3 regions of the Azospirillum terrae genome follow, and region 3 is predicted to be linked to each of the others. Evidence: predicted binding sites of a transcription regulator. Region 3 holds the regulator's gene; each other region holds the start of a gene.
What was found. Region 3 encodes PhoB, which activates phosphate uptake and scavenging genes when phosphate is short. Its sites were predicted from a motif close to TNTCATAAAACTGTCA; they were not measured.
Positions count from the first base shown of each region.

Region 1: the regulator PhoB is predicted to act here: its motif matches at 3,327-3,342, upstream of ACSVDD_RS00230 (RNA degradosome polyphosphate kinase).
Region 2: the regulator PhoB is predicted to act here: its motif matches at 4,485-4,500, upstream of ACSVDD_RS11925 (HesB/IscA family protein).

Region 1 covers NZ_JBPXMR010000001.1:42,963-52,639, forward strand. Annotated here, with positions in the region: gene ACSVDD_RS00210 (HdaA/DnaA family protein) at 1-528, shown strand, start outside; gene ACSVDD_RS00215 (response regulator) at 525-1,295, shown strand; gene ACSVDD_RS00220 (CYTH and CHAD domain-containing protein) at 1,324-2,667, opposite strand; gene ACSVDD_RS00225 (SixA phosphatase family protein) at 2,765-3,280, opposite strand; gene ACSVDD_RS00230 (RNA degradosome polyphosphate kinase) at 3,408-5,555, shown strand; gene ACSVDD_RS00235 (Ppx/GppA phosphatase family protein) at 5,557-7,077, shown strand; gene ACSVDD_RS00240 (GNAT family N-acetyltransferase) at 7,080-7,634, shown strand; gene ACSVDD_RS00245 (EAL domain-containing protein) at 7,747-9,042, opposite strand; gene rnd (ribonuclease D) at 9,277-9,677, opposite strand, start outside.
Region 2 covers NZ_JBPXMR010000003.1:419,164-428,840, reverse strand. Annotated here, with positions in the region: gene nifE (nitrogenase iron-molybdenum cofactor biosynthesis protein NifE) at 52-1,428, shown strand; gene nifN (nitrogenase iron-molybdenum cofactor biosynthesis protein NifN) at 1,433-2,797, shown strand; gene nifX (nitrogen fixation protein NifX) at 2,776-3,258, shown strand; gene ACSVDD_RS11940 (NifX-associated nitrogen fixation protein) at 3,261-3,719, shown strand; gene ACSVDD_RS11935 (CCE_0567 family metalloprotein) at 3,730-3,930, shown strand; gene fdxB (ferredoxin III, nif-specific) at 3,945-4,238, shown strand; gene ACSVDD_RS11925 (HesB/IscA family protein) at 4,625-4,993, shown strand; gene nifU (Fe-S cluster assembly protein NifU) at 5,034-5,969, shown strand; gene nifS (cysteine desulfurase NifS) at 5,973-7,175, shown strand; gene nifV (homocitrate synthase) at 7,198-8,325, shown strand; gene cysE (serine O-acetyltransferase) at 8,322-9,098, shown strand; gene nifW (nitrogenase-stabilizing/protective protein NifW) at 9,095-9,418, shown strand; gene ACSVDD_RS11895 (CcdB family protein) at 9,415-9,677, opposite strand, start outside.
Region 3 covers NZ_JBPXMR010000011.1:82,816-92,492, forward strand. Annotated here, with positions in the region: gene ACSVDD_RS22995 (DNA translocase FtsK) at 1-217, opposite strand, end outside; gene ACSVDD_RS23000 (aminotransferase class I/II-fold pyridoxal phosphate-dependent enzyme) at 225-1,463, opposite strand; gene ACSVDD_RS23005 (hypothetical protein) at 1,934-2,230, opposite strand; gene ACSVDD_RS23010 (hypothetical protein) at 2,340-3,206, opposite strand; gene glnK (P-II family nitrogen regulator) at 3,568-3,906, opposite strand; gene ACSVDD_RS23020 (UbiH/UbiF/VisC/COQ6 family ubiquinone biosynthesis hydroxylase) at 4,234-5,484, shown strand; gene ACSVDD_RS23025 (cold-shock protein) at 5,684-5,893, shown strand; gene ACSVDD_RS23030 (hypothetical protein) at 5,974-6,153, shown strand; gene ACSVDD_RS23035 (hypothetical protein) at 6,169-6,393, shown strand; gene thpR (RNA 2',3'-cyclic phosphodiesterase) at 6,514-7,050, opposite strand; gene phoB (phosphate regulon transcriptional regulator PhoB) at 7,087-7,791, opposite strand; gene phoU (phosphate signaling complex protein PhoU) at 7,788-8,525, opposite strand; gene ACSVDD_RS23055 (ATP-binding protein) at 8,657-9,677, opposite strand, start outside.

The DNA of each region.
Region 1 (9,677 bases), on a different contig from region 3:
ACGCACCTCGGCCAGGTCTGGCGCGCGCGGAGCCGGGCGCCACAGATCCTCGGCTCGGCGCTGGAGACCGCCGACCTGCCGGCGCTGATCGGTGCCACGCACGCCGTGGTCGTGGACGACGCCGAGGCGGTCGCCGGCAAGCCGGGACGGGAGCAGGCGCTGTTCCACCTCTACAACCTCGCCCGCGACGCGGGCGGGCACCTGCTGCTGCTGGCGCGCAAGGCGCCGTCGCGCTGGCGGGTGAAGCTGCCGGACCTGCGTTCGCGCATCAAGGGCGCACCGGCCGTCGGGGTGGACGCGCCGGACGAGGCGCTGCTGGCTGCGGTGCTGGTCAAGCTGTTCTCCGACCGCCAGCTGATCCCCAGCCAGGAGGTGATCGGCTACCTGCTGACGCGGATGGAGCGCTCGCTGGACGCGGCGCGCCGGGTGGTGGCGGCGGTGGACCGGGCGTCGCTCGCCAAGCAGCGGCCGGTGACCGTGCCGCTGGTGCGCGGGGTGCTGGCGGAGATGGAGGCGGGGGCGTCGTGACAGTGCAACCGGTGCGTATCCTACTGGCCGACGATTCGCGGACCATGCGCGCGCTGATCCGTGCCAGCTTCCCCAAGAACGCCTACCGTGCCGAGTTCGTCGAGGCGGAAGATGGCGGCGAGGCCATCGCTGCCTACCGGGAGCGGCGCTGCGACATCGCCCTGCTCGACGTCGCCATGCCGGTGGTGGACGGGCTGGGGGTGCTCCAGGCGATCCGCGGCTACGACCGCGACGCCTTCGTGGTGATAGTTTCGGGCAGCGAGGACCCGGCGATCAAGGCGTCGGCGACGGCGCTGGGCGCCGTGGACTTCGTCACCAAGCCGATCACCCAGGAGGCCATGCAGCGAATCGCCGATTCCTACCGGGCGCGGACCAGACGGCCGGTGTCGGTGCTTGCCGCCGACGATTCGCCGACCATGCTGGCGATGCTCAAGCGCGGTCTGGAGATCCTTGGCACACCGCACCGGATGGTGACTGCCAAGGACGGCCAGGAGGCGGGAGGCGTCTTCGGGCGCAGCTATTTCGACATCGTCTTTCTGGACGTGCACATGCCCGCCATCAACGGCCTGGATCTGCTGCGCGAGATCAAGAGCCGGCGCAAGAACGCCTACGTCGTCATGTGCACCGCCGACGCCACGCCGGACGCCGTGCGGCAGGCCAAGACGCACGGGGCCGACGACTATCTGCTGAAGCCCGTCGACCCCGTCCAGTTCAAGAAGGTCTGGTCGCGCTTCAAGGTGATGGCCGGGCAGGAATTCCTGGGCTGAAGGCATGGGCGCCGCCCGACATCGGCGCCTACGTGTTCCAGAACACCGCCGTCCCACGGAACGCATCCAGCCGGTCCGGTAGGGCCTTGGCCCGTTGGTCGGCGCGCCGCTTCAGAGGGTTCGCCGCCTTGGCGTTGCGCGCCGCGTCCAGCGTCTCCAGCAACGCCTCCAACGACGCTCCATACGGCCGCACCGTTGCGGGCAGGTAGAGGCCGCGGAAGAACTCCACCGCCGTGCGCAGCGTGCGCAGGCGGCGGCGCAGGCGTTTGGGACGGTCGAGATCCGCCTTGCGCGCCTTGGCGTGCAGCGCCGCCAGCCACGGGCCGGCGAGGTCCGCCATCGGTCGGTCGAGCAACGCCCGTCCTGCCGTGTCGGCGTCGGCGTGCCAGTGCCCTTCCTCCAGCCAGACGCCCAACGCCAGGATCAGCGCCGTGCAGCGCGGCTCGCGCAACGCCGCGTCGGCCTGCTCGGCGGGGGACCGCAGCCGTTTGGACAGCCGGCGGATCTCACGGTCCAGGTGCTTCGTCTCGACTGAGGCGATCACCGGACCGAACAGCGCCAGCGCGGTGCGTAGGCGGCGCAAGGCAACGCGGATCTGGTGCAGCCCCTCGGCGTCGCCCCCGGCCAGGACGCAGGGCTCGTTCGCCAGCAATTGGCGCAACCCCTGCCGCATGACATGGCGGAACGCCTCGGCCACCGTGCTGAGCGGCGACAGGGCCGGCGGCTCGGTCAGCACCGGCATCGGCGGTCGGCCGCTGACGAGGCGGTAGCCCAACTCGGCCTTGCTCTCGATGCCGATGCGCAGCGGTACGACGCGGTGGATTTCCTGCGCCAGGGCGAACAGCCGGCCGATGCGGCCGGATTTCAGCTCCAGTTCGATCTCGCTGATCCGCTCGTCGCTGCGGCCGGCGGCGACGGTGCCGTCGTCGATGGCCACCTCGACGCTGGTCTGCGCGTCCAGGCGGACCAGCACGGCGGTGCGGGTGAAGTCGGTGGCGAAGATCGGCATCAGGTCGCCGCGCGCGTCCAGCGGCACCAGCGCGCCGGCGCCCTCGGTGTCGAGACGCTCGAAGTCCGGCGCGTCGCCTTCGACCGGCCATTCCCATTCGCGCCGCACGGCGACCGCGGCGGCGTCGCCCTGCGGGTCGGCCTGCACGGTCTTCAGCCCCTGCACCCGCCGCGCCCCGTCGTGGCGCAGGCGAAGCGCGATGCCGCGGGCGAATAGCCGCAGGTCGGGCGTGTCGAAATACACCGTGCGCAGCCGGCCGCTCACCGTTTCCCCTTCCGCCCGCGCCCTCAGGGCCGGCAGCGCCGCGAGCCGGGCGAGGTCGTCGGGGTGGACGTGGAGTTTCAGCTCCACCTCATGGGCCATGGCGCTGGCCGGGGATGCGGGAAGCGGGGCGGTGGCCAATGCTGGGGAAACCTCAGGTGCCGGGACGGGTGGCCTTGGAATACCCCAAGGTAGCCGATCACACCAGCGCGCGTGGCCGCACGTACTCCAACAGGGTGCCGATGCCGGGCTCCACGTCGCGCCAATGGTCCACCGGGAAGGTCAGGATGGCGCAGGCGCCGGTGGAAAATTTCTCGGCGACGGCCCGCAACGCCGCCGCATCGCCGCGACCGGCCAGATGTTGGGCGAGGTGGTGCATGTCCGGGTTGTGGCCGACCATCATCAGTGTCCCCACCGAATCGGGCGCGGCGCGCAATCGGCCCAGAAGCGCCGGGGCGCCGACCAGATACAGCCCCCGGTCGTGCTCAACCGGCACGCCGCGGCCCAGCTCGTTCAGCACCAACGCCAGCGTTTCCGCCGCCCGGCGCGCGGTCGAGCAGAGGATGAGATCCGGGTGAATGCCCTGCTGCTTAAGGTGGCGGCCGACCCGCCCGGCCGCTTCCACGCCGCGCGACGTCAGCGGGCGGTCGTGGTCGGGCAGCGACGGATTGTCCCACCCGGACTTGGCGTGGCGCATCAGGCACAGCGTCTTCATGGTGCGGGCACTCCGGGTAGGGGGTTTTCGCTGGACAAGGCTGCCGTTTCGCCAAATCGTAACCTAGATGGTTTAGGCTGTACGCCTATTTCCGTCCCGTCCCCTCCAGGATCTTAGCGAGGCCACCGTGTCCGACGTCCAGCAGATCGACGAAATCCAGATTGAGCAGGACTCGCCCGAGCGCTTCATAAACCGCGAGCTGTCGTGGCTGGCCTTCAACCAGCGCGTCCTGGAGGAGGCGTCCAACCCCACCCACCCGCTGCTGGAGCGGCTGCGCTTCCTGTCGATCTCGGCCAGCAACCTTGACGAGTTCTACATGGTGCGCGTGGCCGGCCTGAAGGGGCAGGTGGCGGCTGGCGTCAAGCAGCCCAGCCCGGAGAACCTGACCCCGGCCCAGCAGCTCGCCGCCGTCAACCAGCGCATCATCGAGCTGATGCGCGAGCAGCAGGGGGCGTGGCGCCACCTCAACAAGGAGTTGCGCGAGAACGGCATCACGGTGGTCGAGCCCGAGGAGCTGTCGGACGGCGAGCGCGCGTGGCTGGAGGGCAAGTTCCTCGACGACATCTTCCCGATCCTGACGCCCATCGCGGTGGACCCGGCGCACCCGTTCCCGTTCATCCCGAACCTCGGCTTTTCTCTGGGGCTGCAGCTGAACGATCTGGTCAAGGGCACGCACCTGGATGCGCTGGTGCCGCTGCCGGCGCAGCTTGACCGCTTCATCCGGCTGCCGGGCTCGGACATCCGTTTCATTCAGCTGGAGAAGGTGGTGCTCACCTTCATCGACCAGCTGTTCCCTCCGTTCCAGGTCAAGGCGCACGGCGTCTTCCGCATCCTGCGCGACAGCGAAATGGAAATCGAGGAAGAGGCGGAAGATCTGGTCCGCACCTTCGAATCCGCGCTGAAGCGCCGCCGCCGCGGCAGCGTGATCCGGCTCGCCGTAGACGCCGGCATGGCCGCGGACCTGCGTGAGTTCCTGCGCGCCGAGCTGGGCGTGTCCAACGACGACGTGTTCGTGCTGGACGGGCTGATCGGGCTGGTGGACACCAAGCAGCTCATCGTTGACGAGCGGCCGGACCTTGTTTTCCGCCCGTTCAACGCCCGCTTCCCCGAGCGCATCCGCGATTTCGGCGGCGACTGCTTCGCCGCCATCCGCCACAAGGACATCGTCGTCCATCACCCGTACGAGAGCTTCGAGGTGGTGGTGCAGTTTGTCCGTCAGGCGGCGCGCGACCCGCAGGTGGTGGCGATCAAGCAGACGCTGTACCGCACGTCCAAGGATTCACCCATCGTCGCCGCGCTGATCGAGGCGGCGGAGGCTGGCAAGTCGGTGACCGCGCTGGTCGAACTGAAGGCCCGATTCGACGAGGAGGCCAACATCCGCTGGGCGCGCGATCTGGAACGCGCGGGCGCCCAGGTGGTTTACGGCTTCGTGGACCTGAAGACGCACGCCAAGACCTCGCTGGTGGTGCGGCGCGAGAACAAAGCGCTGCGCAGCTACGTGCACTTCGGGACCGGCAACTACCATCCGATCACGGCCAAAGTGTACACCGACCAGTCCTTCTTCACCTGCGACCCGGCGCTGTGCCACGACGCGGCGGTCATGTTCAACTTCATGACCGGCTACGCCACGCCCAAGCACCTGGAAAAGATCGCCATCGCGCCGATCACGCTGCGCCCGCGGCTGGTCGAGCTGATCAACGCCGAAATCGCCAACGCGCGGGCCAAAAAGCCGGCGCACATCTGGGTGAAGCTCAACTCGCTGGTCGACCCGGAGATCATCGACAAGCTGTATCAGGCGTCCCAGGCCGGCGTGCAGGTGGACATGGTGATCCGCGGCATCTGCTGCCTGCGGCCGGGCATCAAGGGCCTGTCGGAGAACATTCGCGTGCGCTCCATCGTCGGGCGCTTCCTGGAGCACGGGCGCGTCGTATGTTTCGGCAACGGCCACGCGCTGCCCAGCCCGCACGCCAAGATCTTCATTTCCTCGGCCGACTGGATGCCGCGCAACCTCGACCGCCGCATCGAGACTCTGGTCCCCATCGAGAACCCCACCGTGCACGAGCAGGTGCTCGACCAGATCATGGTCGCCAACTTCAAGGACGAGACGAACAGCTGGCTGCTCGGCCCCGACGGCGTCTATAACCGCATCAAGGCAGGGCCGGACGCCTTCAGCGCTCACACGTACTTCATGACCAACCCCAGCCTGTCCGGCCGCGGGTCGGCGCTGAACAGCAAGCGCACGCCGCCGCGCCTCAAACTGAAGACGGTGTCCTGACATGCCTGCGGAACAGGCTGAAGACCGGCGGACGCTCACCCGTCCCGAGACCATCGCCGTCATCGACATCGGGTCGAACTCGATCCGTCTGGTCGTCTATGACGGGCTGAAGCGCTCGCCGATGCCGATCTTCAACGAGAAGGTGCTGTGCGGCCTGGGCCGCGGCGTCGAGAAAAGCGGCCGGCTGAACCCCGAGGGCGTACGCGCCGCGCTGGATCACTTGCCGCGCTTCCGGCAGATCGCGCTGGGCATGCGGGTGCCGCGGGTGGACGTGCTGGCGACCGCCGCTGTGCGTGACGCCAGCGACGGTCCGGCCTTCGTGCGCGCGGTCGAACAGGCCACCGGCCTGACCGTGCGCGTCGTCAGCGGCGAGGAAGAGGCGCAACTGGCCGCGCACGGCGTGCTGTCCGGCACGCCGGAGGCGGACGGGCTGGTCGGCGACCTAGGCGGCGGCAGCCTGGAACTGGTCAACGTCGCCGGCCACGTGCTCGGCCGGCAAGTGACGCTGCCGCTCGGTCCGTTGCGTCTCATGGAGGCGGGCGAGAGCCGCGGCGCCCTGGTGAAGGCCATCGACCAGCATCTGGAAACCCTGCCCTGGCTGGGCGAGGCGAAGGGGCGGACCTTCTACCCGGTGGGCGGCAGTTGGCGAGCGCTGGCCAAGTTGCACATGGAGCAGGCCAAGCACCCGCTGCACATCATCCACCACTACACGGTGGCGGCCGGTGAGATCCGGCAGTTCGCCGATCTGGTGGCGCGCCAGAGCACCTCGTCGCTGACCAAGCTGGCCGGCTCGCGGCGGCGTGGCGACACGCTGCCCTACGCGGCGCTGGTGCTGGAGCGGCTGCTGAAGGCGGCGGCGCCGTCCAACGTGGTGTTCTCCGCCTATGGGCTGCGCGAGGGGCATCTGTTCTCGCTGCTGCCGCCCGAGCTTCGGCAGGAAGACCCGCTGCTCAGCGCCTGCGCCGACTGGGGGCAGCGCTTCTGCCGCTTCGGCGACCCGTCGCTGCTGGTACCGTGGACCGCCGGCCTGTTCGCCGGTGAGGACGCGCTGGGCCAGCGCCTGCGCCACGCCGCCTGTCTGCTCAGCGACGTTGCCTGGGCCGAGCACCCGGATTACCGCGCCGAGCACGCCTTCCTGCGCATCCTGCGCTTCCCGTTCCCCGGCGTCGATCACGCCGAGCGGGTGTTCCTGGCGCTCGCCAGCTACGCGCGCTACGCCGGCACCATCGACGCGCCGGTCACGGCGGCGGTGCGCGGCCTGCTCTCCGACGCGCAGCAGAAGCGGGCGCTGGTGCTCGGGCTGGGGCTGCGGCTGGCGCAGAACCTGACGGGTGGGGCGAGCGCGCTGTTGCAGCGGACGTCGCTCAAGCTGGGCGGCGAGTCCCTGGTGCTGATGCTGCCGGACGACACCGACGTGCTGGACGGCGAGACCGTGCGCCGCCGCCTGGACGCGCTGGCGAAGGTGCTGAGCCGGCGTGCGGAGGTGGTGACCACGCCGCAACGCCCGCTGGCGGCGGAGTAGCGATGGTGGACTCTGCGGAGTTCCCGGCACTGTCGACCGACCGCCTGACCTTGCGCGCCGTCACGCCGGACGACGCGGAACTGTTCCATGCGCTGCTGTCCGTCCCGGAGGTCACGCGCTATTCCAACTGGCCCGACGCACCGACGGAGGAGCAGGCCGCGGCGATGGTGCGCGACATGGCCGCGAAATTCCCGACGGGAAACGGCTGCTCCTGGATCATCGAGGATCGCCGAGGCGGCAGCCGTATTGGCGCCGTGCGCTTCAACTATTTCATCCCCGCCTGGAAGTGCGGCGGCATCGGCTACGAATTGCATCCGCGCGCCTGGGGGCAGGGTCTCATGACCGAAGCCTTGCAGGCCGTGGTCGCCTGCGGCCACCGGCTGTTTGCGCTCAATCGCATGGAGGCGTGGACGTTAGCCGGCAACGGCGCTTCCGATCGGGTGCTGGAGAAGGTCGGTTTCCGGTACGAAGGCACGCTGCGCGGGCGCGCATGGTTCAAGGGCGCCTTCCATGATTGCCGGACTTTCGGCCGTGTTGCGGCCGATCCGGTGGGCTGACTGTCCCAGCCCGTCATGGCCGGGCCAAGGACCGTCCCCATGGATGCCCGTGTCAAGCACGGGCATGACGCTCAACAAATTCGCTACCAACAAATACGCCGCGTCGTGAGGCTCAGTCCGCCATGCCCTTGGCGGCGGAGATGGCGTCGCGGATGCTGACACCCTTGCGCAGGATGTTGTCCACCGCGCGGCCCTGCACCAGCTTGATGCCGGCCTTGTGGGCGTACACCAGACTCGACACCGTGTCGCAGCGGGCCAGGATGAACTTGCAGCGGTCCTGCTCGTTGATCCGCTCGAAGAAGTACTTCTGGAAATGCGGGTCCATCTCCAGCATGTCGTTGGACCAGAAGATCTTGGCGTAGTCGGCGTTCAGATATTCCAGGTCGAAGTTGGTCACCCAGAACGGATTCAGCCCGTCCACCGCCACTTGATAGCGGCGGTCCTGCGCGAATTCCACGACTTCCTGGAACAGCGACAGGTTCTCGATCAGATCGACCTTCGAGATCTCCAGCACGACCTGCCCGCGAAAATCCATGGGCAGACGTTCGTCGAACTTCACGAAGCCGGTGGAGATCACCGTCGACAGGTTGATGTTGATGCCGATGCGCCGGCCGCGCATGAAGCTCAGGCCGTGGTTCAGCGCGCGCAGCACCGATTGGTCGAGGTTGGCGGTGAAGTAGTTGAACAGCCACTTGTTGGCCGTCAGATCGTACTCCGGGCACAGCCGCTCCTGGAGCAGCTTGATCGAGATGTACAGCTCGAAGTACGCCATCTCGTCCTCGGCCGCCGGGTCGAGGTTGGCGATGGCCTGATTGAAGAGGAACGGCGACAGGTCGAACATCTGCATCGAGCGTTCGAGCTTGCCCAGCTCTTCCAGCGTGATCGGCGGCTTGGTCTCGGTGACGGCGGCGCCGGACTCACCGGCCGCCAGCTCTTCCACGAACCGGATGACGTTGATGAAGTTCAACGCCAGTTCCATGATCGAATAGAGCGAATATTCCTTGTACGGGTTCGCCCCGGTCAGCGTCGTCTTCGACAGGAAGATCTGCTCGACCTTCTGGCAGACGTCGGTGACGCCGGTCAGCTTCAGGCCCTTGTAGAGAACGATGACGTCGCCGTTGGAGATGTTGAACGACTGGAGGTACGAGGCCTTCGCCCCCAACTCCTGGATGATCGTGCGGACGACCATCTGCGCCGAGGGATCCTTGTCCTTCAGCAGCGACAGGTGCATGTGGATGAGCCGCATGCCCTGCAATTCGCTCTTGGCCGAGCGCAGCAGGTTCAGCAGCTTGTCATTGTCGAAAACCGGGCCTTTTTCCTGGGACGCGGCAACCGCCTGTTGCTTCTCCGAGGTGGAGAGCCGGACCCGGTCTCTGCCCACCGGTGGCCTGCCGCGAAAACTGCTCATCCAGAAATCCCCCAGCCCGCCTTCTCGTTTACTCTGGTCCGGCAGGTTGCCGCAATGTTTGACGCGGTGGCCCGACCTTCGGACCGACTCCGCGTGCATATCTTAACCGTATGTATGTTTAAGAATGGATTAAGCTGTGGTTAATATGGAAATTGCGGATCAAATTTTCTGAATTTCAACTTTGAAAGAATCGGCGCCGCCTGAAAAACTGATGGGAGTGCGCCGTTCCTGATTTCAGTCTTCGACCACCTCGGTTGGCACGATGCGCACCCGGCGGTCGAGGATCGCCAGCGCGATGCGGCCATGCTTGAGCGCCAGTGCGTCGTTGCCGAACAGCTCGCGCCGCCAGCCGTGCAGCGCCGGTACCTCGGCCTCGTCGTCGGCGGCGATGGCCTCCAGGTCGGCGGCGGAGGCCACCAGTTTGCTGGCCACGTGGTTCTCGTCGCACTTCATCTTGAGCAGCACGCGCAGCAGCTCGACGATGGGGGCGGTGCCGGCGGGCAGCTCCTCGCGCGGCTCGAGGCGCGGCAGCTCGGACTCCGGCACGTCGAGGCCGCGCTGCACGGCGGCCATCACGTCGGCACCCTGGCGCCCCTCGGCGAAGCCGCGGCCCATGCCGCGGGTGCGGGCGAGGT
Region 2 (9,677 bases), on a different contig from region 3:
CCTGCATAAGCTCATGGCGAAAGCCGTGATCGATGCAGGCGGGAGACGGACATGCTCCAGGAAAAGATCCAAGAGGTCTTCAACGAGCCCGGTTGCGCGACCAACCAGGGGAAGACCGACAAGGAGCGCAAGAAGGGCTGCTCCAAGGCGCTGAAGCCCGGCGCGGCCGCCGGCGGCTGCGCCTATGACGGCGCGATGATCGCGCTGCAGCCCATCGCCGACGCCGCGCACCTCGTGCACGGGCCGATTGCCTGCCTGGGCAACGGCTGGGACAACCGCGGCACGCGGTCCTCGCATTCGCAGCTCTACCGCACCGGCCTCACCACCGACCTGTCCGAGCTGGACATCATCCACGGCGGCGAGAAGAAGCTCTACAAGGCCATCAAACAGGTCGTGCAGGAGCACAAGCCGCCCGCAATCTTCGTCTACCAGACCTGTGTGCCGGCGATGATCGGCGACGACATCGAGGCGGTCTGCAAGCACGCCGCCGCGAAGTTCGGCCTGCCGGTGATCCCGGTCAACGTGCCGGGCTTCGTCGGTTCGAAGAACCTCGGCAACAAGCTGGCCGGCGAGACGCTGCTCGACCAAGTGATCGGCACTCAGGAACCGGCCTTCACCACCCCCACCGACGTCTGCGTGATCGGCGAGTACAACCTCGCCGGCGAGTTGTGGCAGGTGAAGCCGCTGCTCGACGAGATCGGCATCCGCCTGCTGTCCAACATCTCCGGCGACGCCAAGTACCATGAGGTCGCCCGCGCCCACCGCGCCCGCGTCACCATGGTGGTGTGCTCGCAGGCGCTGGTGAACGTCGGCCGCAAGATGCAGGAACGCTGGGGAATGCCCTATTTCGAGGGCTCGTTCTACGGCGTCTCGGACATGTCCGACACTCTGCGCACCATGACCCGCATGCTGGTCGAGCGCGGCGCCGAGCCCGAGCTGATGGACCGCGCCGAGGGCGTCATCGCCCGCGAAGAGGCGCGCGTGCAGCGCCGCCTTGAAGCCTACCGCCCGCGCTTCCAGGGCAAGCGGGTGCTGCTGTTCACCGGCGGTGTGAAGAGCTGGTCCATGGTGACCGCGCTGGAAGAGGCCGGGCTGACCATCGCCGGCACCTCCACCAAGAAGTCCACCGCCGAGGACAAGGAGCGCATCCGCAAGAAGAAGGGCGAGGAGTTCCACATGTGGGACGACCTGAAGCCACGCGAGATGTACCGCATGCTGCGCGATTCGGAAGCCGACATCATGCTGTCGGGCGGGCGCAGCCAGTTCATCTCGCTGAAGGCCAAGGTTCCCTGGCTCGACATCAACCAGGAGCGCCACCACCCCTACGCCGGCTACGACGGCATCGTCACGCTGTGCGAGGAAATCGACAAGACGCTGTCCAGCCCGATCTGGCGGCAGGTCCGCGCTCCGGCACCGTGGGAGGTGTGAGACCATGACGCACATCAGCCGCATCCCCACCTCGGCCAAGCCCGTCGCCACCAACCCGCTGAAGATGAGCCAACCCATCGGCGCGGCGCTCGCCTTTTTGGGCATGGACCGCTCGCTGCCGCTGTTCCACGGCAGCCAGGGCTGCACCGCCTTCGGCCTCGTCCTGCTGGTCCGCCACTTCCGCGAGGCGATCCCGTTGCAGACGACCGCCATGGATCAGGTCTCGACCATCCTCGGCGGCTACGAGAACCTGGAAGAAGCGCTCAAGAACATCGACGAGCGCATGAAGCCCGGCCTGATCGGCGTCTGCACCACCGGCGTCACCGAGACCAAGGGCGAGGACCTGCAAGGGCACCTCAAGACCTTCCGCCAGCGCAACCCGAACCTCGCCGACCTCAATCTGGTGTTTGTCAACACGCCGGACTTCACGGGCGGCTTCGAGGACGGCTTCGCCGCCGCGGTCACCGGCATCGTCGAATCGTTTGCCGAGCCCTCGCGCTCGACGGTCAAGGGTCAGGTCAACGTGCTGGCCGGCTGCCACCTGACGCCGGGCGACGTGGAGGAGATCCGCGACCTGCTCGAGAGTTTCGGGCTGACGGCGATCATCCTGCCCGACCTGTCGCTGTCCATGTCCGGCCGCCAGCCCGACGACTTCACGCCCACCTCGCTGGGCGGCACCACCGTCGAGCAGGTCCGCGTCATGGGCCAGTCGGAGGCGACGCTGGTCATCGGCGAGCAGCTGCGCACCGCCGCCGCCGCGCTGGAATTGAAGACCGACGTGCGGACGCTGTTCTTCGACCGGCTGACCGGGCTGGAAGCGACCGACCGCTTCATCAAGGCGCTGGCCGAGTTGTCCGGCCGCCCGGTGCCGTCTCGCCTGCGCCGCCAGCGCGAGAGTCTGGTGGACGCCATGCTGGACGGGCACTTCTACTTCTCGCGCAAGCGCGTGGTGGCCGCTCTGGAGCCCGACCTGCTGTTCGCGGTGACCGGTTTCCTCAACGACATGGGCGTCGAGGTGGTGGGGGCGGTGTCGCCCACCCAGGCGCCGGTGCTGGAAAAGGTGCGCGCCGGAACCGTAATGGTCGGCGACCACGCCGACGTGGAAGCGCTGGCGCGCGGCTGCGACCTGATCGTGTCGAACTCGCACGGCCGGCAGGGCGCGGCGCGCGCGCAAGTCGAGTTGTTCCGCATGGGCCTGCCGCAGTTCGACCGGCTGGGCGCCGGGCTCAAGGTCAGCGTCGGCTACCGCGGCACGCGCGACCTGATCTTCGACATGGGCAACCGCTTCCTCACGCAGGAGACGGAGCACCACGCAACGGAAGAGCACGCCTGTCAGGGAGGCGGCGGATGCGGATGCAGCGCCGCCTGAGGGTGATCGACAGCAACCCGAGCGACGAGAGCGGGACCAAGCGTCCCCGAGGAGGGTCTATGAAGGTGGCGTTCTGCACCCAGGACATGCAGCACGTGGACGCGCATTTTGGCTGGGCCAAGAACATCGCGATCTACGAGGTGGCCAACGACGGCTACCGGCTGGTGGAAACCTGCCAGTTCGGCGGCTCGATGTTCGAGGACGGCAACGAGGACAAGCTGATCCCGAAGATCGAGGCGATCGGCGACTGCGCCATCGTCTACCTGTCGGCGATCGGCGCCTCGGCCGCGGCGCGCATCGTGGCGAAGAAGATCCATCCGGTGAAGGTGGAGCCGACGGTCTCCATCATCAGCCAGCTCGACCGGCTGGTCGAGACCATCAACGGCAACCCGCCGCCCTGGCTGCGCAAGGCCATGGGCCAGGTGCCGGCGCTTGCCTTTGCCGAAGACGAAGAGGATTGAGCATGTCCGACACCGCCGTTACGGAAGACATCGAGGGCGCGTTCCTCAAGACGCTGGTCCTGCTGTTCCGCGCCGAGGACACCTACGGCGCCTGGGAAGGCAAGAGCGACGACGTGATCCTGTCGCCCTTCATCCTCGACAGGGAGGCGCGCGCCGCCATCCCGATCATCGGCGACCCGGACCCGGACACGCTGTGGCGCCTCGAGCTGTTCTACAAGGCCGTGGGCATCACCATCGAAAAGATGACCGGCGTCATGGGCTCGACCATGATGAAGATGAGCCACGAGGGCTTCGGCCGCATCGTGCTGCTCTGCGGGCGTCTGGTGGTGGTGTCGAAGACGCTGCGCGACGTGCACCGCTTCGGCTTCCCGTCGCTGGAGAAGCTGACGGCCGATGGCGCCAAGCTGGTGCGCGAGGCGGTGGAACTGATCGAGGCCCACCCCGACGTGGCGCAGATGTGAGGGGCGCCGCATGTCCGACGCCGCCACCCTGAAAGACGAGATCAAGAAGCTCAACGCCCGCGCCACGGCGAAGAAGATGGACCTGCACGACCTCTCCGAGGAACTGCCGGTCATGTGGGAGCGCATCCCCGACGTGGCGCAGGAAACCTACGAAGCCTACCGGCTTCTGGCCGAGAAACGTGCCGCGCTGAAGGCGCTGGAGACCGAATAAAGGAGCATGGGACTATGAGCGAATTCGTTACCGGCCAGACCCGCGGCGGGACTCCCTGGACGCCCAAGTTCGTCGAGAGCATCGACCAGAAGCAGTGCATCGGCTGCGGCCGTTGCTTCAAGGTCTGCGGCCGCGACGTGCTGGAACTGATCGGCATCACCGAGGACGGCGACATCGTCGACGCCTTCGACGACGAGGCCGAGAAGAAGGTCATGAGCGTCAAGACCGCCGGCAACTGCGTCGGCTGCGAGAGCTGCTCGAAGGTCTGCTCGAAGAATTGCATCACCAATCTGCCGCTCGCGGCATAACGAGCCCAGCCCCTCTTCACTCTCCCCGGGGGGCTTGGAGGTGGGTGGGGAAGCACGATTCAGGCCGAAACCCTGCTTCCCCTCCCGCATCTTTTTATTGATGGCTTTTTTCTTCCGTCATCCCCGCGAAGGCGGGGATCCAGCCTTCTCCGGGACCAGCACCCGGTGCGGAGTCATGGATCCCCGCCTTCGCGGGGATGACGGTTGTTGAGGCGTGCGTGTCGTCCGCCCCACCCGCTTTGTCGCTGTCGCAAACCCGACACGTGTCGCAAAGGCGTCAGCCCGAAAAACACGACAAAGCCTTAAAATCAACAACTTACCACTTGGCACGCCACGTGCTTCATCCCTATCGGACAGGCTCACGAGCCGATGAAGGAGACGAAGACATGGTGACCCTCACGCAGACGGCGGTGGCCACGTTGGAGCGGGTTCTGGGAACGGCCGGACCGCAGGCGCGCGGCTTGCGCATCGCGGTGACCGACGGCGGTTGCGCCGGCCTCAAGTACCAGATGGGCTTGGAAGCCGACGCGGCGGACGACGATTCGGTGCTGGAGTTCGGCGACGTGCGCGTCTTCGTCGATCCCGGCAGCGCCCCGCTGCTCGACGGCGTCGTCGTCGACTTCGTCGAAGGCATCGAAGGCTCGGGCTTCAAGTTCGACAACCCGAAGGCGACGAGCTGCGGGTGCGGCAAGTCGTTCTCCGTCGGCTCCTGCTCGACCAGCACCGCGTCGGGCTGCGGCTCCTCCACCCACTAGCTGGGCACGCACTGAATTCGGATCGGAAAGGCAGGCCGCCATGTGGAACTACACCGACAAGGTCAAGGAACACTTCTTCAATCCGAAGAACGCCGGAATCCTCGACGGCGCCAACGCGGTGGGCGAGGTCGGCTCCATCACCTGCGGCGACGCGCTGAAGCTGATGCTGAACGTCAACCCCGCAACCCAGGTGATCGAGGACGCCCGCTTCCAGACCTTCGGTTGCGGCTCGGCCATCGCGTCCTCCTCGGCGCTGACCGAGATGATCATCGGCAAGACCGTCGATGAGGCCCTGGTGCTCACCAACCGCGACATCGCCGACTACCTCGGCGGTCTGCCGCCGGAGAAGATGCACTGCTCGGTCATGGGTGCGGAGGCGCTGCGCGCCGCCATCGCCGCCTACAAGGGCGAGGACTGGGTCGACGACCACGAGGAAGGCGAGTTGGTCTGCAAGTGCTTCGGCGTCGACGCCGCCATGATCGAGCGCGCCGTCTCCGTCAACGGCCTAACCACGCTGGAAGAGGTGACGCACTACACCAAGGCCGGCGGCTCCTGCCAGACCTGCCACGAGAAGATCGAGGAGGTGCTGGAGACGGTGCTCGCCAAGACCGGCGCGCTGACGCCGGCCAAGCCGCACGCCCCCGGCACCGTCGGCCTCGACGCCATCCTGCCGCTGAAGGCCCCAATTCAAACCAAGGACCAGCCGGCTGCCCCGGCGCCCAAGATGACCAACGTGCAGCGCATGCAGGCGATCATGACCGCCATCGAGGAGATGCGCCCGCAGATCCAGAAGGACGGCGGCGACGTGGAGCTGGTCGACATCGACGGCAAGGACGTCTACGTGCGCCTTTCCGGCGCCTGCTCCGGTTGCTCGCAGTCCTCGGGCACCATGATGGGCTTGCAGATGAAGCTGGTCGAGAAGCTGGGCGAGTTCGTCCGCGTCAAGCCGGCCTCCCTCATGCCGGCGGGGGCCTGATCCATGACAGGCATCTATCTGGACAACAACGCCACCACCCGCGTCGATCCCGAGGTGCTGGCCGAGATGCTGCCGCTGTTCACCGAGCAGTTCGGCAACCCCTCGTCCATGCACGGCTTCGGCGCCGCGGTCGGCGGCAAGATCGAGTGGGCGCGCCAGCAGGTGCAGGCGCTCCTGGGCGCCGGGCACGGCAGCGAGATAGTCTTCACCTCGGGCGGCACGGAAAGCGACAACACCGCCATCCTCTCCGCCATCGAGGCCTACCCGAAGAAGCGCGAGATCGTCACCAGCGTGGTCGAGCATCCCGCCGTCCTGTCGCTGTGCGAGTACCTGGAGAAGAAGCGCGGCTACACCGTCCACCGCATCGGCGTGGACGGCAAGGGCAACCTGGACATGGACGCCTACGGCAAGGCGCTGAACGAGAACACTGCCATCGTCTCCATCATGTGGGCCAACAACGAGACGGGGACGATCTTCCCCATCGAGGAACTGGCGAAGATGGCCAAGGCGGTGGGGGCGATCTTCCACACCGACGCGGTGCAGGCGGTCGGCAAGATCCCGATGAAGCTCGCCGACAGCGCGGTGGACATGCTGTCGCTGTCCGGCCACAAGCTGCACGCCCCCAAGGGCATTGGCGCGCTCTACGTCAAGCGCGGCCTGCGCTTCCGCCCGATGCTGCGCGGCGGCCATCAGGAGCGCTCGCGCCGCGCCGGCACCGAGAACGCGCCGGCCATCGTCGGGCTGGGTGCGGCGTCGCAGGCGGCGCTCGTCCACATGCAGGACGAGAACACCCGCGTGAAAGCGCTGCGCGACAAGCTGGAACAGGCGATCCTCGCCGCGGTACCGAGCTGCTTCGTCACCGGCAACCCGGACAACCGCCTGCCCAACACCTGCAACATCGCCTTCGAGTACATCGAGGGCGAGGCGATCCTGCTGCTGCTGAACGAGCACGGCATCGCCGCGTCGTCGGGCTCGGCCTGCACGTCGGGTTCGCTGGAGCCCAGCCACGTCATGCGGGCCATGGGTGTGCCGTATACGGCCGCCCACGGCGCCACGCGCTTCTCGCTGTCGCGCGAGACGACGGAAGCGGAGATCGACGCGGTGATCGCGGTGGTGCCCGGCATCATCGAGCGGCTGCGCAAGCTGTCGCCCTATTGGGCCGGTGCCGGGGCCGCACCGAAAGAGTTCGCACCGACCTACGCGTAACATTCGATTGGGGGACCTGCCGATGCTGAAGCCCGGTTTCGTCACCATCAACGACACCACGTTGCGCGACGGCGAGCAGACCGCCGGTGTCGCCTTCACGCTCGACGAGAAGATCGCCATCGCCCGGTCGCTCGACGCGGCCGGCGTGCCGGAGCTGGAGATCGGTATCCCCGCCATGGGGCCTGAGGAACGCGAGGGCATCCGCGCCGTGGCGTCCCTCGGCCTGAAGGCCCGGCTGATGGTCTGGTGCCGGATGACCGACGCCGACCTGGAGGCGGCGCTGTCCTGCCACGTGGACTTCCTCAACCTGTCCATGCCGGTCTCCGACATCCACATCACCAAGAAGCTGCGCCGCTCGCGCGAGTGGGCTCTGGGCCAGATCGACCGCACGATCCGCATGGCCTGCGACGCCGGTGTGGACGTCAGCCTGGGCGGCGAGGACTCCTCGCGCGCCGACATGGACTTCCTGATCCGCGCGGCGACCACCGCGCAGCACGCCGGTGCCCGGCGCTTCCGCTTCGCCGACACGCTGGGCGTGCTCGACCCGTTCCAGACCCACGCCTGCATCGCCCGGCTGCGCGCCGCCACCGATCTGGAGATCGAGATCCACAGCCACGACGATCTGGGTCTGGCGACGGCGAACTCGCTGGCCGCGGTGCAGGGAGGTGCGACGCACGTCAACACCACCGTCAACGGCCTGGGCGAGCGCGCCGGCAACGCGCCCATGGAAGAGGTCGTCATGGCGCTGAAGGTGCTGTACGGCCGCGACACCGGCGTCGACACGCGCGCCTTCGGCGCCATCTCGGCGCTGGTCGAGGCGGCGTCCAACCGGCCGGTGGCGGTCAACAAGTCCATCGTCGGCTCGGCGGTCTTCACGCATGAGGCCGGCATCCACGTGGATGGGCTGCTGCGCGACCGCCAGACCTACCAGAACTTCGACCCGGCCGAGGTCGGGCGCGAGCACAGCATCGTGCTGGGCAAGCACTCCGGCACCGCCGCGGTGAAGCTGGCCTACGCGCGGCTCGGCGTCTCGCTGGAGGATGCCGAGGCGCACGCGATCCTGCCCATGGTCCGCACGCTCGCCACCCGCGCCAAGCGCGCGCCGACACCGGACGAACTGCACGCCTTCCGCACGGTCCTCCCGGCATGACCGCGATCGCCGACACGGAAGCGGCACCGGCGCCCGGCTTGGCCAGCCTCCTGAAGGAGGACGTGACCTGCGTGTTCGGCCGCGACCCGGCGGCGCGCAACGTCTGGGACGTGCTGACCTGCTACCCCGGCGTCCACGCGCTGATGGCGCACCGGCTGTCTCACGCGCTGTGGACGCGCGGGGCGCGCTGGCCGGCGCGGTTCCTGTCCTATCTGTCGCGCGCGGTGACGGCCATCGACATCCATCCCGGCGCCAGGATCGGCCGCCGCTTCTTCATCGACCATGGTGCGGGCGTCGTCATCGGCGAGACGGCGGAGATCGGCGACGGCGTGACGCTGTATCATGGCGTCACGCTGGGCGGCACCACCTGGAACAAGGGCAAGCGCCACCCGACGCTGGAGGACGGCGTGCTGGTCGGTGCCGGCGCCAAGATCCTCGGGTCGATCACGGTGGGGCGCAACGCGCGCGTCGGCGCCAACTCGGTGGTCACCAAGGACGTGCCGGACGGGCTGACGGTGGTCGGCATCCCCGGCCGGTTGGTGCGGCCCTCGACGGCCCGCCGCCTTTCGGACGCCGGAATCGACCTCGACCATCATTTGATGCCCGACCCGGTCGGCAAGGCGATCGCCTGCCTGATCGACCATATCAACCGCCTCGAAGCGCGCCTGGACGCCGGCGGCATAGCGCCTGTCGGCGTAGCGTGCTCAACGTGCGGCGACCAATGCGACCAGCAGTCGTGCAACGCCGACTTGGTGAAAGGACTGGACATATGAGCTTCAAGGACGATCTGGAAGACCAGGAGACGGCGGAAGACTTCCTGTCCTTCCTGGGTGTGGCCTACGAGCGGCGGGTGGTGGACGTGAACCGCCTGCACATCCTCCAGCGCTTCCACACCTATCTCGCCGCCGACACCGGCCTGGAAGGCATCACCGACGACGAGGGTCTGGCGGCGCGCTATCGCGCGCATCTGGAGCGCGCCTATCACGACTACGTCGCCAGCAGCGGCGTCGCGGAGAAGACCTTCAAGGTCCACCGGGATCAGGCCGCCAGCATGAGCGACCGCTTCGTGTCGCTGGAGTCGCTGACGCGTTAAAGGTCGCCGGTCAGGATGTCGATCGCCGTCCTGATCTCAAGACGATGATCAGCCAAGCTCGCGACGGCCGCACCAATATCGGCCGTCGCGATGCCGGCGATCTGCGGCGTCATCATTACGAACTGTTCACCCTCGATGGTGAACACCGGCATCAGCCGCTTGATGGGTTTGCCGGTGTCGCCAGCCCGCACCAGCGGCACGACGACGCGCGAACTCCGAACCTCGACATGATTTCCCTGCACGACCAGCAGGAACGGCA
Region 3 (9,677 bases):
GCGCCTTTCCGGCGGTGGCGGTGTTCCACGACGGGTCGGCAGCGTTGTAGCTGCCCAACACGACGAACAGCACAAGACCGACGCAGCCCAGCGCGAACCCCGCCATCTCCTTGGCGCGGGCGGCGACGAAGGCGCGCGCCGCGGGTGACAGCAAAGGCGGGCGTTCCGACCGTCCGGGGGATTTGGCGGTGCGGCTGCTGGGCATCGGCTTTGCCATGGGGATCTTACCCGAGGATGCGGGAAAGCGTCGAACAGGCGCGGGCGATGGTCTCGGTGTCGTGCACCAGCGCCACGCGGATGTAGCGGGCTCCGGCGTTGGGCTCGCCGGGCCGCGCGCGCGTCAGGTAGGCGCCGGGCAGCACGCGGATGCCGCCCTCGGCCCACAGCCGGCGCGTCGCCTCCTCGCCGTCGCCGACGTCGAGCCACAGGAAGAAGCCGCCCGCCGGCCGGTAATAGCCGAAGCGGCCCTGCAACGCATCCTCGGCGGCGTCGAACTTGGCGCGGTAGGCGGCGCGGTTCTCCACCACGTGCGCCTCGTCGCGCCACAGCGCGGCGGAGGCCGCAAGCAGCGGCAGCGGCGTGCCGGCGTTGGAATAGCTGCGCAGGCGGGCGAACTTGGCGATCAGCTCGGGGTCGCCGGCCACGAAGCCGGAGCGCAGGCCGGCGGCGTTGGACCGCTTCGACAGCGAATGGAAGACCAGCAGGTTGGCCCACGGCTTGCCGCCGGGGTCGCCGCCTTGTTCGAGGGTTGCCGCCACCTCCAGCACGCCGGTGGGCGGGGTGTCGAGGTAGATCTCGGCGTAGCACTCGTCCACCGCCAGGACGAAGTCGTATTGCCGGGCCAGCGCGATGGCGCGCTTGAGGTACGCGGCGTCGGCGGCGGCGCCCTGCGGGTTGGCCGGCGTGCACAGGTAGAACAGCGCAGTGCGGGCTAGCAGCTCGGGATCGAGCGCGTCCAGGTCGGGCAGGAAGCCGGTCTCGCGGGTGGCCGACAGGAACACCGGCTCGCCGCCGGCCAGCAGCCCGGCGCCCTCGTACACGGCGTAGAACGGGTTCGGCATGAGAACCGCAGGGGTCTGGCCGTTCTTGACGGTGGGAACCGCGAGAATCGCGGCCTGGAACAGCGCCTCGCGCGTGCCGGCGGCGGGCAGCACCGAGGTTTCCGGGTCGAACAGGCCGGCAGGCAGACCGTAGCGGCGGCTCAGCCAGCCGCCCACGGCGGCGCGCCAGTCCGGCGTGCCGGCGACGGGCGGGTACTTGCCCCAGAGATGGGCGTTGGCGCGGATCGCCTCGTCGATGAGGGCCGGCGGCTGGTGCTGCGGCTCGCCGATGGACATGATCGTCGGCTCGACGTTGGCGCGCGGCGTGATGCCGGACAGCAACGCCGCCAGCCGCGTGAACGGGTAGTCGGACAGCAGGTCCAAACGGTCGTTGGCCAGCGCCGGGGCAAGTGCCGAAGTCATGGGTCCGCGGGTCCGCGCAAAGGATGGGAATCAGGCGCGAAGTCTACCGGCGGGCTGGTGGCGGTACAAGGGCGCTGGGCGGGCGCCGGGTGCGCCATTCCTGGGAGAAGCAGAGCGGGTCAGGTGTTTGTCGCTTGATTTCGACGGAGGGTGTGCGGAGGTGGCGCAGGCAGGAACGCCCCACCGTTTTCCATTGGAGCGAATTCCTGTCCGGCAGGAAACGCCATGTTTCCTTCGGAAGACTGCGGCGCCGAATGGAACGCTGTGGAACACTATGGAACAGTGTGCAGGGGGTGTTCCATTCGTTCCGCACCACGCGGACGCGGTTCGTCGGCAAGGACTTATATCCTATGTTAGATTACCGGCAAGAGCAAGCGCACCGATCGAACCAACGCGCAAAACCGCTGTACGGAACGGGGCTGCCACTCGGGACAGCCCTGTCGACCGGTGGGCAAACGGCTTGAGCCGAATTACAGACAGGTCGCCTGCGCCGTCATCATGAGTTCCACGCCCTTGGCGTGCTGGCTGTTGACCATGACGGCCTCCTCGGGCTTGCCGCTGGCCATGGCGGCTTTCATAGCCTTGACCGCTTCCATGGCGGCGGTGCGGTCGGCCCCGGTGAGCTTGCCCGCCGCACACTTGCAGATCTTGGCGTTCTGCGGACTCTGGGCCGTCTCGCACAGAGCCTCGAAATCGTCGGCGAACGCAACGGCAGGGAGCAAAACAGCGGCGAACGTGGCAGCAATGGCAATTTTCAGTGCGCGCATTTCGGCAGATCCTTCAGCGTGGATTCACACATGGATTCTTGCCTCAAAATCTCTCGACTGGAAATCCGTAAAAACCATTCTGTGATTTCGATGCATGCTGTTAACACCATCAAGGCCTTGTGAGCGTCATTACTTTTTGCGAACGGTACAAGTACATTAAAGATCTTGCGTATAGATCACCAATAGAATGAGACATCGAGAACGAAATTAGATATGTCCATAGAAATGGAATGTTGGATAAATGTATGTTATAGGGTCGCCGCGAACCAGGCTGCCAATCTATCCAACGCATTTTTGCCAAAAATGCGTAGAACGTTATCGCCATGCAAAGAAATAAAAATGGATAAAAGCCAGCTCGCTGGATAGCTTTAAGGCGCACATCAGGCGGAAGCATTGCCTCGCCGGCCGCGATGAGATGGGCATGGCGCCAGGACGCGCTCCACAGAAAGGCCGCCGTAGCGATGATGAATGTAATGTAGTAAACAGTGTATAGATGGGCGGCTAGCAGCGCACGATCAAGATAACCATGGACTGCGAGGTCCATCGTATGCCGCCGCATAATTTCAACGAACGTGCTAAAGACGCCGTGAATGGGCGCAAATACCTGTAGATAAGATTGCGCAGTATCGCCAGTCGGCGCGGCGAACACCCAGAATGCCGTGTAAACCAACGGCAGTGTATAGATTGGTACGATGACGCGGTAGAGTGCCCTGGCATGCTCAGCCTTCGCTGCCTCCGGGTCCGCGGCGCTGGCCGCAAGTTCCCGGACGATGGCAGCCTCGTCGCGCTGAAGGTCGGGCGCGCGGTGGTGGCGCAGCAGATCCAGAGCAATACCAGCGACGAGCAGTACGACCGCTACGGCCATCGTCTCCGCTCCAAGCAAGGCCATCATCAGCGCGACCACCGTTGCGGCGGTGAGCCGAAAAAGACGGACCAGGGAGCAGCCGAAAGCTGCGGCAAAGGACTGCTTTGGCATGGTGGTCGAAGGCGTTCCTTCACAGCCTGCCCAGCCGGTTGGACTGGCGCTTTCCGCTTCGTCATGTCGGAATTTTTTCGCGCCCCGGTAGTCACCAAAACGGCCTACCTGCTTATACTGAACGTTAGGGAGAGCGCCAAGGCGCCGAGCCGAAATCAACCTGGGATAGGCACCACGAGCCTCCGCCGTGCCGATCGTGCCACATGGGCCGGACTCCCGGCCTGCCGCCAACAGCAAAAGCCCCGCAGGCCCGGAACAGGCCGCGGGTACCAGACAAGGGTGCCGGCCCGAAGCTGGCCCCCGGAACCTCGTCAGCAACGACGGAACACGGGCCCGGGGCGCTTCGGGGTCTCGGGAGCCCTTACAGGGCCTCGGAGTTCGTCTCGCCGGTGCGGATGCGCACGGCCTGGGCGATCTCCACCACGAAGATCTTGCCGTCGCCGATGCGGCCGGTGTTGGCGGCCTTCTGGATCGACTCCACGACCTGCTCGGCCTGATCGTCGGACACCGCAACCTCGATCTTCACCTTGGGCAGGAAGCTGACCGAATACTCGGCGCCGCGGTAGATCTCGGTCTGGCCCTTCTGGCGTCCGAAGCCCTTGACCTCGCTGACGGTGAGCCCCTGGATGCCGAGCGAGGTCAGCGCTTCGCGCACTTCGTCGAGCTTGAACGGCTTGATGATGGCCATGACGAGTTTCATGTGGCTCCCCTTGAAACAAAGTGATCCGGCCCGGATCGTCGCCCGGCTGGATCCGGCGCAGCGCCGAATTCAGCCAGAGCGTGTTCGCCCCGGCCGCAAAAATCAATGTTTTCAAGAATCATGCCGAAAGATCCGGCCAAGGGAAACTGCCTGCCGCTTGCGTCAGCCCTGCCGCATTCGGATGCAGGTGCCCATATCATGTGCAACAACGGGGTGGCTTTCGCCTTTGCCGGCCCCAGCGGCTCTGGACCCAACCTCTGGACAAGCCGGCGCTCAGCACCGATTGTTGCACCCCGATACGTCATCAAGGGAAGGACGGCACCGGTCATGACCGACTCGGCGCGCGGCGCGGAAACGGAGATCAGCACGGAGGTCGTGGTGCTCGGCGGCGGGCTCGCCGGCCTGACCATGGCCGCGGCGCTTGCCACCGCCGGGGTGCCGGTGGTGTGCATCGACCGCGACAGCCCGGAAAATCACCAGCGCGACGCATTCGACATCCGCACCACCGCCATCGCCTACGCCTCCATGAAGGTGCTGGAGGGCGCGGGCGTGTGGCGGCACATGGCGGAGCAGGCCGGGCCGATCCTCGACATCCGCGTCGCCGACCAGTTCTCGCCGCTGTTCGTCCACTACGACCACCGCGAACTGACGCTGGACGGCACCAGCCGGCCGTTCGGCTGGATTCTCGACAACAAGGACATCCGCCGCGCGCTGTTCACCCGCGTGAAGGAACTGCCCGGCCTCGTCCACCTCGCCCCGGCGCAGGCCGTGGCGGTGGAGCGCGAGCGGGCGCAAGCCCGCGTGGTGCTGGCCGATGGGCGGGTCATCAAAGCGCGGCTGGTGGTGGGCGCCGATGGCCGCGCGTCGATGGCGCGCGAGGGGGCCGGCATCAAGGTGCGGCGCTGGGCCTACGACCAGAGCGCCATCATCTGCACCATCCGCCATTCCGAGCCGCACGGCGGCGTGGCGGTGGAGCATTTCCTGCCCAACGGCCCGTTCGCCGTGCTGCCGATGACGGAGAACCGCTCGTCCATCGTGTGGAGCGAGAAGACGGCGCTGGTGCCCATTTACCTGGGCCTGTCCGACGCCGAGTTCATCGAGGAGCTGCGCCGCCGCTCCGGCGACTATCTGGGTGAGATCGAGCTGCTGACCAAGCGCGAGGCGTGGCCGCTGTCGGTGCTGCTGGCCGATGAGTTCGTCGCGCCGCGGCTGGCGCTGGTGGGGGAATCGGCGCACGCCATCCACCCCATTGCCGGCCAGGGGTTGAACCTGGGCCTGCGCGACGTGGCGGCGCTGGCCGAGGTGGTGGTGGACGCCTACCGGCTGGGGCTGGACGTGGGCGGGGAGAGCGTGCTGGCGCGCTATCAGCGCTGGCGGCGGTTCGACACGGTGCTGCTGGCCACGGTGTGCGACGGGCTGGTGCACCTGTTCTCCAACAACATCGGCCCGGTGAAGCTGGCGCGCGATCTGGGCATGGCGGTGGTCAACCGCCTGCCGCCGATGAAGCGATTCCTGATGCGGCACGCCATGGGCGTGGTCGGCGACCTGCCGCGGATGATCCGGGGTATGCCCCTCTGACCGAAGGTTCCCTCTGACGGAAGGCTAGGTGGATCGGCCTTGCATTCACAGGCTGGGAGGCCCACGTTGTTTCGGTCATTCTGCTTCGGACGTTCGGCCTGTTAAGCCCACTGGGCACGAGACCGCTGCGATTCCTGGAATACAGATATGATGCGCCCCGCCGGTGGTGGGGTGCTACCCGCATCATAGGAGGACAGCGATGCCCGTCGGCACCGTGAAGTGGTTCAACGGCACCAAGGGTTATGGTTTCATCCAGCCCGACAACGGCGGCCCGGACGTTTTCGTCCACATCTCCGCCGTTGAGCGCGCCGGCATGCGCGGCCTCAACGAGGGTCAGAAGGTTTCCTACGAGGAACAGCGCGACCCGAAGCGCGGCAAGACCTCGGCCGAGAACCTCAAGGCCGTCTGAGCCAGAGAGCGTTTTTGGTGAAGGGGGCACCGGACGGTCCGGTGCCCCTTTTCGTTTGACCGCGTTCCGGAGGCCGTCCCATGGCATTCAAGCCCAACTACAACCAGCAGCGCGCCGAGCGCAACCGCGCCAAAGAGGCGAAGAAGCAGGAAAAGCTGCAACGGCGCGAAGAAGAAGCCGCCAGGCGCAAGGCCGACCCGGATGGGACCGAACCCGCGGGCGAGCCCGACGCCGAAGCCGGCGATCCCGAAAACACCTGAATCCGGAGGCCCAGCATGGCCCGCAAGAAACAACAGCCGGCCGACAACGGCTTCGTGCTGTTCGACATCCTGTACGAAGACGGCGCCCGCACGTCCAACCGCAAGGTCCCCAGCGCGCTGGTGAACGGTGGGGAGGGCGATGGCCCGATCCGCGGCTTCATCGAAGAGCAGGACCGCAAGATCGCCGAAATGTCCGGCAACCCGCGCGGGCCGATCAAGTCGATCGCCCGGTCGGCGTGAGTTGGCGCTTTTCCGTCATGGCCGGGCTCGACCCGGCCATCCACGGCACCTCAAGGCCGTTCTCGCGTCGGCGTGGATGCCCGGCTCAAGGCCGGGCATGACGATGAAAGGAAAACGGCGTCAGGAAAGCGGATACTCCCTGAGCGCCTCGTACACCGCACCGCCCTTGCCGAGCAGGCTGCGGTAGAGCGTGAAGTGGTCGATGCGCATCGGCCCGGCGCGGAACAGCCCGCGCTCCTCCAGAAAGCGCCCGATGCGCTCCTTGGGCGCGTCCCGCAACCGGGCCAGCGTCACGTGCGGGGAGAACTTGCGCTCCTCGGGGGCCAAGCCACAGCGCACCAGCGCCGATTCCACCTTGCCCTGAAGATGCGCCAGCGGCTCGCTGCGCTCCACCCCGGCCCACAGCACCCGCGCGTGGCGGCTGGAGCCGTACATCCCCACCCCATCCAGCACGAGGTCGAAGCCCGGCGCCTCGATCTCCGCCAGGGCGGCGTCGATGTCGGCGGCGGTGTCGCCCGGTACCTCGCCGATGAAGCGCAGCGTCAGGTGCAGGCTGGCGGCGTCGTTCCAGCGGGCGCCGGGCACGCCGCCGCCCAAGCCCACCAGCCGTTCACGAACGTCGTCGGGGAAGTCGAGCGCTACGAAGAGTCGGATCATCGGCCTTGCGGGGGAAAGGGAAAGCCTCCCCCTAATTTAGGCGGTCTTCTCGTCCAGTGCATAGCCGGCCGAGCGGACCGTACGGATGATGTCCACCTCGGTCACGTCGTTGAGCGCCTTGCGCAGGCGGCGGATGTGCACGTCCACGGTCCGCGGCTCGACGTACACGTCGTGGCCCCAGACCATGTCCAGCAGCTGCTCGCGCGAAAAGACGCGGCCGGGGTGCTGGAGGAAGTGGCGCAGCAGGCGGAACTCGGTGGGGCCGAGGTGCACGTCGCGGCCCTGCCGGCGCACGCGGTGCGCGGCGAGGTCCATTTCCACGTCGGCGAAGCGCAGCATCTCGTCGTTCAGCGCCGGGGCGGCCCGGCGCAGCACCGCGCGCATGCGCGCCACCAGCTCGGTCGGCGAGAAGGGCTTGGTCATGTAGTCGTCGGCGCCGGAGTTGAGGCCGCGCACGCGGTCGCCCTCCTCGCCGCGCGCGGTCAGCATGATGATCGGGATGTCGCGGGTCTTGGGGTTGCGGCGCAGCTGGCGGCACACCTCCAGCCCGGACATCAGCGGCAGCATCCAGTCCAGCAGCACGATGTGCGGCGTCTGCTCGCCGGCCAGCAGCAGGGCCTCCTCGCCGTCGCTGGCGGCGACCACGCGGAAGCCTTCCTTTTCGAGGTTGTACTTCAGCAGGGTGACGATGTCGGCTTCGTCCTCGACGACCAGGACGAGCGGCTTCAGCGCCGAATTCATAGGTTCCCCATCTCCTGCAAGATCTCGTCGGCCCCGATCACGGTGACGCTGGACGTGTCGCTCTTCGGGCGCTCGCCCGCCAGCGGCTCGCCCACCACCAGGAAGTGAATGGTTTCCGCCACGTTGGTCGCGTGGTCGCCGATGCGCTCCAGGTTCTTTGCCATGAACAGCAGGTGCGTGCACGGCGTGATGTTGCGCGGGTCCTCCATCATGTAGGTGAGGACTTCGCGGAACAGGCTGGTGTAGAGGTCGTCCAACTCCTCGTCGCGCTCCCAGGCGGAGACCGCCTTGGCGACGTCGCGCTCGGTGTAGGAATCGAGGACCTCCTTGAGGATGCCCTCGACCAGCGTGCCCATGCGCGCGATGCCGACCACCGGCCGCACCACCGGCACCTGCGCCAGCACCAGCGAGCGTTTGGCGATGTTGGCGGCGTAGTCGCCGATGCGCTCCAGATCGGAGGATATCTTCAGCGCCGAGACGATCTCGCGCAGATCCGCCGCCATGGGCTGGCGCAACGCCAGCAGGCGGAAGGCCTCGGCGTCGATGGCGCGCTCGTAGGCGTCGAGGCGCTGGTCGGCCTGCGTCACCTGGGCGGCCAGGGCGATGTCGCGCTTGGCGACCGCCTTCACCGCCGCGGCGACCTGCGCCTCCGCCACGCCGCCCATCTGGGCGACGAGGTTGGAGACGCGCTGAAGCTCCTGCTCGAAGGAGCGGACGATGTGCTCACCGGACATGATCTGTGCTTTCGCGCGCTTGATCGCGGACGGCCGGAAGGTAGCGGGAGACGGCGACCGGTTTATTGCGGTTTCTTGACCGTTTCGTGACAGCGGTAACCTCGCCGTCATGCCCGTGGCGGCTTCGGGCGTTACGCCGCATCCCCCGCCCGCCGCTTCGCCGGCACGGCGGCTTCGGATGCCACGGGGAGGTAGACGGTGAAGGTGCTGCCGACGCCGACCTCGCTTTCGATGGTCAGGCGGCCGCGGTGGCGGTTGACGATGTGCTTGACGATCGCCAGCCCCAGCCCCGTCCCGCCCATGGCGCGCGAGCGCGCGGCGTCCACCCGGTAGAAGCGCTCGGTCAGGCGGGGCAGGTGGGTGCGGGCGATGCCGTCGCCGCGGTCGGCCACCGTCACCACCAGCGTCGGCCCCAGCGGCGCGCGGCGCGCGTGCAGCGGCAGCACCGAGCCGGCGGTGGCTGCGGTGGACAGCGCGACGGTGACCGTCACGTCGGTGTGCTCGCGGGTGTACTTGATGGCGTTGCTGATCAGGTTCTGGAACACCTGGGTCAGCTGGTCCTCGTCGCCGACCGCGGCGGGCAGGTCGTCGGGCGCCTCCAGACGCAGCGCGATGCGGCGGGCGGCGGCCTTCAGCTCCAGCGAATCGATCACCCGCCGCACGCAGGCCGGCACATCCACCCGGCCGTCCGGGGGCATGTGCTCGTCCAGTTCGATGCGCGACAGCGACAGCAGATCGTTGACCAGCCGGGTCATGCGGCTGGCCTGGTCGTGCATGATGCCGAGGAAGCGTTCGTGCGCCTCCAGATCGTCGCGCGCCGGGCCGCGCAGCGTCTCGATGAAGCCCAGCAGCGAGGAGAGCGGCGTGCGCAGCTCGTGGCTGGCGTTGGCGATGAAGTCGGCGCGCATCTGCTCGGACCGGCGGAGCGTCGTGATGTCGTGCAGCGTCAGGATCGCCATGCGGGCGGAGCCGGGGGCGCGGCGCTGGAACGGCTTGACGCGCACCTCGAACATGCGCTCGACCGGGACCGGCTGGCTGAACTCGACGATGCGCGAGGCGCCGCCGCCCAGCACCGCGTCCACCGCCTCCAGCACGGTCGGATTGCGCAGGCTTGCCGCGAGGTCGCGGCCCGCCACCTTGTCGCCGAACAGC